2 regions of the Streptomyces odontomachicola genome follow, and region 1 is predicted to be linked to the other one. Evidence: riboswitches for the same ligand, from Rfam matches in the RefSeq annotation. Region 1 holds a riboswitch; the other holds the start of a gene.
What was found. Region 1 has a riboswitch for cobalamin ahead of ABEE00_RS07025 (energy-coupling factor ABC transporter permease). Riboswitches for the same ligand answer to the same signal wherever they lie in the genome.
Positions count from the first base shown of each region.

Region 2: another riboswitch for cobalamin. It lies ahead of ABEE00_RS01205 (ABC transporter substrate-binding protein); the one in region 1 lies ahead of ABEE00_RS07025 (energy-coupling factor ABC transporter permease).

Region 1 is NZ_JBCFOK010000003.1:406,331-410,163, reverse strand. It holds gene ABEE00_RS07035 (hypothetical protein) at 1-449, opposite strand, end outside; gene ABEE00_RS07030 (heparin lyase I family protein) at 699-1,415, opposite strand; cobalamin riboswitch at 1,767-1,953, shown strand; gene ABEE00_RS07025 (energy-coupling factor ABC transporter permease) at 1,983-2,738, shown strand; gene ABEE00_RS07020 (energy-coupling factor ABC transporter substrate-binding protein) at 2,735-3,211, shown strand; gene cbiQ (cobalt ECF transporter T component CbiQ) at 3,218-3,833, shown strand, end outside.
Region 2 is NZ_JBCFOK010000001.1:228,771-232,603, forward strand. It holds gene ABEE00_RS01195 (ABC transporter permease) at 1-784, shown strand, start outside; gene serC (phosphoserine transaminase) at 877-1,995, opposite strand; cobalamin riboswitch at 2,102-2,304, shown strand; gene ABEE00_RS01205 (ABC transporter substrate-binding protein) at 2,351-3,406, shown strand; gene ABEE00_RS01210 (FecCD family ABC transporter permease) at 3,409-3,833, shown strand, end outside.

The DNA of each region.
Region 1 (3,833 bases):
ACCGGCTTGTTGTTATAGGGGAACTTCAGCGAGAGAACCGTTCCGAAACCGCGGCGGTGCGCGGCGAGCAGCTTCTTGACGGCGCGGTTCTGCGCGGCGTCGTCCTTGATCTCGGTCATCACCGCGAAGCCGCGCAGCCACCCGGCCGAAACGCCGTCCAGCTCCTCGAAGCTGACGCTCGCGGCGGCCTCGTTGAAGTTCGCGCCGAGCACGCCGGCGATCTGACCTGCGCCGCCGCCGTCCGCGCCGCTGCTCATGGAGCCGACCGAGGACTTCTCCCCTGCCTTCTCAGCGCCCGCGCCCTTCTTGTCGCCCGAACACCCCGCAGCGCCCATGGCGAACAGCGCGCCGCCGGACACCGCCAGGGCGCGGCCCAATACGCCGCGTCGTGAATGTGCGGCCTTGGGCGCCTCCGTCGGCCCCGTACCCGGGAAGGCGTCGTTCTCCATTGCACTCTCCTGGTTCACCGTCGCGGCTCTTTCCTCATGCCGGCCCCGATACTTCCATTCCGCTGCGCCGCGAGGCGAGTTGGGGCGGAAGCTCCAGGGTCCGACAGTCCGAAAGGACGCGCGGAAACACCCGCCCGGTTGCCGACGCCACTCAGTTTTTCCCACCGGGTCACGCCGCACTTCCCGTCCCCGGACCCGATTGCCGGTCAAATCCGACGATGCCGCATTTACGGTTCGAGGGCGCGGGTTCTACTTCGCGTCCCCATAGGTCGTGCCGATGCGCAGCCCGTCGACCCAGTTGATGACCGGCTGATCCTGGACCTCCGCCCCATAGCTGCCCCAGCGCGGCACATTGCCCTTGTCGTCCCACGTGCGGCCGTGGAAGTCGGCCTTCTTCGCGCCGTTGTAGTACAGCTCCACCCGCCCCTCGTCGGCGGATTGAGAGGTGTGGATGCCCAGGACGATCCGCTTCCAGGTGTCCTTGCGCACGGGGGTGCTCCACTGGAGCGTCCACTTCTCGCCCGGTTCGACGTGGAAGAGCTTGAGTTCGCCGCCCTCGACCTTCATGAGCACCGGATAGTTCTGCTGGTTCTCGTCGTTGGTGCCCCAGGACTTCCACTGGAATATCGTCCCGGCGTCGTCCGTGTTGGTGCGGGTGTCCCAGCCCACGTAGTACGTCGCGTTGTTCCGGAACGCGTAGGGCGAGCCGTCCACGCGGCTTCCGTGCCCTTCACAACGCTTGAGCCCTCGTGGCTTGTTGAACTTGAACACCTTGCCGCGCCCGTCGTGATTGTCCTGCGCGGTCACGCTGCCCGGGTCGTCGCACAGGGTGCTCGCGAAGACCCCCGTACCCTGCCCCGCATCGCCGTCCCACACCGGCGCCGCCCCCGCCTGATTGCTCACGGTCAGCGCGACGGCGCAGGTCAGGGCGGCTGCCGGGAGGGCGGTTCGCTTACGCAGACGCATGAGGTCCCCTTCCGCTGGCGGCGGCGCGCGGGCCGCCGGAGATGGCCGGCGCGGGGTCGGAGCGTGGTCGGTGCGCCGGTACGGCCTCGAACGGTCCGCCATCGTTCCGGCGCCAGAGGTACGGGACAACCGGTCAACGGAAACGCTCACAAGACAAACACTCAAGCGAAAGCCCGCGCGGGGCGAACGTTCAGCAAAGCGCGCAAACGCTCGCCGCACTCGACGGCCCGAGCACCCTGGCCGCCAACTCCCCGCCCGCGTACGGATGTTGCCGTAGGCGCCACGCGTACGCGCCGCTCACGCGCCACTGCGCCCCCGGCGGCCAGCTTGTCCTGGACACGTCCGTCGCATTACTGTCCAACGGCCTTGGTGTTCGGGAAACCGGTGAGAAACCGGTGCGGCCCTCGCCACTGTGATCGGGAAGTCCGGCTCCTCCCTCCGGGAAGCCACTGGACCTCCGCGTACGACCGCGGAGTCCGGGAAGGCGGAGTCAGGTGCGCCCGTGAGCCAGGAGACCGGCCAGGGTGCGTTGTCCATCCACGAGGTGCTGGAGAGGTCTTCCCTAGCATGCATATTGCCGAGGGGTATCTTCCCCCTGCGCACGCGGTCGCCTGGAGCGTCGCGTCCGCACCGTTCGTCATACACGGCGTGCGCTCCCTGACCCGCGAGGTCAAGTCACACCCGGAGAGCACCCTGCTGCTCGGCGCCTCCGGCGCCTTCACCTTCGTCCTCTCGGCCCTGAAGATCCCCTCCGTGACGGGCAGTTGCTCGCATCCCACGGGTACGGGGCTGGGCGCCGTGCTCTTCCGGCCGCCCATCATGGCGGTCCTGGGCACCATCACGCTGCTCTTCCAGGCGCTGCTGCTCGCCCACGGCGGGCTGACCACGCTGGGCGCGAACGCGTTCTCCATGGCCATCGTCGGGCCGTGGGCGGGGTACGGGATCTACCGGCTGTTGCGCGGGTCCGGCGCGCCGCTGATGGTCGCGGTGTTCTTCGGCGCGTTCGTCGCCGACCTGAGCACGTACTGCGTCACCAGCGTCCAGCTCGCGCTGGCCTTCCCGGACGCGAGCAGCGGCTTCCTGGGCGCGCTCGCCAAGTTCGCCGGGATCTTCGCCGTCACCCAGATCCCGCTGGCCGTCAGCGAGGGACTGCTCACGGTGCTGGTCATGCGGCTCCTCCAGCAGTCCAGCAAGGGCGAGCTGATCCGCCTGGGCGTCCTGAAGCGGGTCGGCGCCGCGCGGAAGCAGGAGACCCAGGATCGCGCGGACGGCGGGGACACGGCCGGCGAGCAGGGCGAGCGGAAGGAGGCGGTGTCCGAATGAGCCGCAACGCGAAGATCAACACGCTGCTGGTGGTGGCCGTGCTGGCGCTGGCCGTCATCCCGCTGGCGTTCGGCCTCGGCGACCACAAGAAGGAGCCCTTCACCGGCTCCGACGCGCAGGCCGAATCGGCGATCACGCAGCTCAAGCCGGACTACAAGCCGTGGTTCTCGCCGCTCTACGAACCCCCGTCTGGCGAGGTCGAGTCGGCGCTCTTCGCACTGCAGGCGGCGCTCGGCGCGGGCGTGCTCACCTACTACTTCGGCCTCCGCAGGGGCCGCAAGCAGGGCGAGGCGCGTGCGCTGGCCGCACAGCGCGAAGGCACGAGCGCGGGCACGGACACGGGCGAGGGCGACGGCAAGGTCGAGGGCGAGCACGGAACGGACGCCGCGGATGCCGGTAGCGCCGGTGCCGGTACCGCCGCCACCGGCACCGCCGACGCCCGTACCGCCGCCACCCCCGACCAGCGCCCGTAACCCGCCGTGCTGCCCATCGACGCGGCCGCGTACAGCAGCCGCTGGCGCCACCGCCATCCGGCCGAGAAGGCGTTCCTCGGGCTCGGCCTGACCATTCTCGCGATCTCACTGCCGCCCTGGCCCGGCGCGGCGCTGGTCGCCGCGGCGGCGCTGTCCGTGCTGCTCGGCCCGGCCCGCGTACCGCCCCGCAAGCTGTGGCGCGCCTACCGCATTCCGCTCGGCTTCTGCGTGACCGGGGCCATACCGCTGCTGTTCCAGGTCGCGGGTCCGCACGGGCTGATCGCCCTCGCGCCCGGCGGGCCCGCGCACGCGGGAGGGCTCCTGCTGCGCACCTCGGCCGCCTCGCTCGGGGTGCTGCTGTTCGCCTTCACCACTCCGGTGGCCGACGTGCTGCCGCGGCTGGTGCGCGCCGGGGTGCCCGCCGCTGTCGTGGACGTGGCGATGGTGGTCTACCGCATGAGCTTCCTGCTGCTGGACTCCATGAACCAGATCCGGCAGGTGCAGGCGGCCCGCCTCGGCCACACCACCCGCTCCGCGGCGTGGCGTTCGCTGGCGGCGCTGGGCGCGACCTCGTTCGTGCGCGCCTTCGACCGCGCGTCGCGACTGCAGACCGGGCTCGCGG
Region 2 (3,833 bases), on a different contig from region 1:
GCTCCACTGGGCGCTGGCCGACTGCTGGACGGTGGTCCGCCGCGACCTGACCCACCTGGTCAAACAGCCCTCGCTGATCGCCTGGCAGTTGGGTTTCCCGATCGTCTCGGTGCTGCTGTTCGTGTATGTCTTCGGCAGCGCCATGCAGGTCGGCGAGGGCGTGGACTACAAGGACTTCGCGATGCCCGGCATGTTCGCGATGACCATGGCCTTCGGCTTCATGAACACCGCCATGGCCGTCGTGATCGACAAGGAGCGCGGCGTCACCGACCGCTTCAGGTCCCTGCCGATGGCGCCCTCGGCCGTGGTCACCGGGCGCGGGGTCTCCGATGTGCTGCACGCCGCGCTGGACCTGGCGGTGCTGGCGGCCATCGCGCTGGTGGTGGGCTGGCGTTCGGACGGAGGGCTCGCCGGGACGCTGTACGCCTTCGTGCTGCTGCTCCTGCTGCGCTTCGCGCTGATCTGGATCGGCGTGTGGCTGGGCCTGAAGACGCCCAACCAGGAGGCGGCCGGCAACCTCTTCGCCGTGGCCTTCCCGTTCGGGATGATCTCCAGCGTGTTCACCCCGCCGTCCGCGATGCCGGACTGGCTGGGCGCGATCGCCATGTGGAATCCGGTGTCCTCCACCGCCAACGCGGTACGCGAGCTGTACGGCAACCCGCTGCCGCTCGGCGAAAGCTGGATCGAGCAGCACGCGGCGCTGATGGCGGTGGTCTGGCCGCTGGTGATCACGGCGGTGTTCCTGCCGCTGGCGGTGCGGAAGTTCCAGCGGCTGAGCGCGTGAGCACGGCGTGAGCGCGTGAGCGCGTGAGCGGAACGCGCGACGGGCCGGGCGCACCGTGCGCCCGGCCCGTCGTCGTGTGCGGTGCTTCCGCGTTACAGGTGCTCGATCACGTAGTCGACGCAGGCGGTCAGCGCCTCCACGTCGGAGGGCTCGACGGCCGGGAACATCGCCACGCGGAGCTGGTTGCGGCCCAGCTTGCGGTACGGGTCGGTGTCCACGATGCCGTTGGCGCGCAGCACCTTGGCGATCTCGGCGGCGTCGACATCATCGTCGAAGTCGATCGTGCCGACGACCTGCGAACGCTGCGCCGGGTCCGTGACGAACGGGGTGGCCTGCTTGGCCTCCTCGGCCCAGCCGTACAGCGCGCGCGAGGAGGTCGCGGTGCGGCGCACGGCGAAGTCCAGGCCGCCCTGCCCGTTCAGCCACTCCAGCTGGTCGTTCAGCAGGAACAGGGTGGAGAGCGCGGGGGTGTTGTACGTCTGGTTCTTGCGGGAGTTGTCGATCGCCGTCTTCAGGTCGAAGAACGCCGGGATGTGCCGGTCCGAGGCCGCGATGCGCTCGGCCCGCTCGATGGCGGCCGGGGAGAAGGCCGCGATCCACAGTCCGCCGTCGGAGGCGAAGGACTTCTGCGGGGCGAAGTAGTAGACGTCGGTCTGCGCGATGTCCACCGGCAGGCCGCCGGCGCCGGAGGTCGCGTCCACGAGCACCAGCGCGTTCTCGTCCGCGCCCGCGACCCGCTCGATCGGCATCGCGACGCCGGTCGAGGTCTCGTTGTGGGTGAAGGCGTACACGTCGACGCCCTGCTCGGCTGCCGCCTTCGGGTGGGTGCCGGGCTCGGACTTGATCACGGACGGGGCGTCCAGCCAGGGCGCGAGCTCCGCGGCCTTGGCGAACTTCGAGGAGAACTCCCCGAAGGACAGGTGCTGCGACTTGGACTCGATGAGCCCGTGCGTCGCGATGTCCCAGAACGCGGTGGAACCACCGTTTCCGAGCACCACCTCGTACCCCTCGGGGAGCGAGAAGAGCTCCTTCACGCCCTCGCGCACCTTGCCGACCAGGTTCTTGACCGGGGGCTGGCGGTGGGACGTGCCGAGAAGTGAGGTTCCGGTGGCAGCCAGGGCGCTGAGCGCCTCCGTACGCACCTTGGACGGGCCCGAGCCGAATCGACCGTCGGCGGGCTTGATGTCAGCGGGAATCTGGAGATCAGCCACGAGCCGCAGCCTAGTGCGTCATCCCAGCGCAGCGGTATGGGGTCCGTACGGCGAGACGGAGCTCACCGGTCCGCTTGTCCGGCCTGTGGTAGCTTGCGAACGCCAGTTCAGTTACGGAACGGCCCGTTGACCAGCCGCTCCGTACAAGGGAATCCGGTGGAAATCCGGAGCTGACGCGCAGCGGTGTGGGAGCTGGGCGAGCACAGGCCACTGGGGCGGGCGGTCACCGTTGACCGCGTACACCCCGGGAAGGCGCTCCGCCCGTACACGATCCCGAGCCCGAAGACCTGCTGGCCGCACGACGGGTCGCCGGGCTCCGCGCATGAGCCCCTGACGGAAAAGGGACCACCGGATCATGGCGTCACGCCACCGCCGCTCACTGCACGTCTCCGTACTGGCCACGGCCCTGATGTGCCTGCTGGCCTCCTGCGGGGGATCCGGCGCGTCGGGCGGCTCGGACAAGGCGGGCGGCGCGTCCCCCGCCGGATACCCGAAGAAGATCGGCAACTGCGGGCGCGAGGTGACCGTGAAGCGGCCGCCGTCGCAGGCGGTCTCGCTCGACCAGGACTCCACCGAGATCCTTCTCTCGCTCGGCCTCGGCGACCGCATCGCGGGTACGGCGACCTGGACCGACCCGGTGCTGCCCGAACTGGCAGCCGCCAACAGGAAGATCCCGCGGCTCGCGGAGAACAACCCCTCCTTCGAGCGGGTGCTGGACAAGGAGCCGGACTTCGTCTCGGCCACCTTCCAGGCCACGCTGGGCAAGGACGGCGTCGCGGGGCGCGGCGACTTCGAGAAGCTCGGCGTGCCCACGTACGTCTCGCCCTCCGACTGCGAGGACAAGGACACCTCGGGCGGCGGCGACGGCGCGCGCACCAAACCGCTGGAGCTGGGCTCGGTGTACGGCGAGATCCGCGATCTGGCCAAGGTGTTCGGGGTCGAGGAGCGCGGTGAGAAGCTGATCGCGAAGCTGGAGAAGCGGAGGAAGAGGGCGACCGAGGGCGTGGACGCGCGGCACGCGCGCGTCATGTACTGGTTCGCCAACTCCGAATCGCCCTATATGGCCGGTTGCTGCGGAGCGCCCGGCATCATCACCCGCGCCGTCGGCGCGAAGAACGTCTTCGACGACACCAAGCAGGAGTGGCCCCAGATCAACTGGGAGCAGGTCGCCGACCGCGACCCCGACATGATCGTCCTCGGCGACCTGACCCGGAAGCGGGAGACGGCGGAGACGGCGAAGCAGAAGATCAAGAAGCTGGAGTCCAATCCGGTCACCCGGAAGATGACGGCCGTGAAGAAGAAGCGGTACGTGTTCCTGAGCGGCGCCGCGATGAACCCCTCGATCCGGGTGCCGGGCGAGGGCATCGAGAAGGTGGCCGCGGGGCTGCGCAAGTACGGGCTGGACCATTGAGCGTGCGGGCCGCCGAGCGGGACAGCGCGGCCGAGGGTGATCGCGCGGCCGAGGGGGAGGCACCGGTTGCGCCTCGGGGTGCCGCGCGGCTGCGCGCTCCCCTCGGGCTCTGGGCGCTGTGGGGCGGCGGCCTCGTGCTCCTCCTGCTGTCCGTCGCCGTGACCATCACCATCGGGCCCTCCGACATCCGCGTCACCGACGTGTGGGGCGTGGTCGCCGGGCACGCGGGCTGGGACGTGCACACCGGGCTCAGCCCCATCCGCGAGGGCATCGTGTGGGACCTGCGGCTGCCCCGTACCGTGCTCGCCGCCGTCTGCGGGGCCGGACTCGGGGTGTGCGGCGCGGTCATGCAGTCGCTGCTCCGCAACCCGCTGGCCGACCCCTATGTGCTGGGCGTCTCCTCGGGCGCCTCGACCGGCGCGGTGCT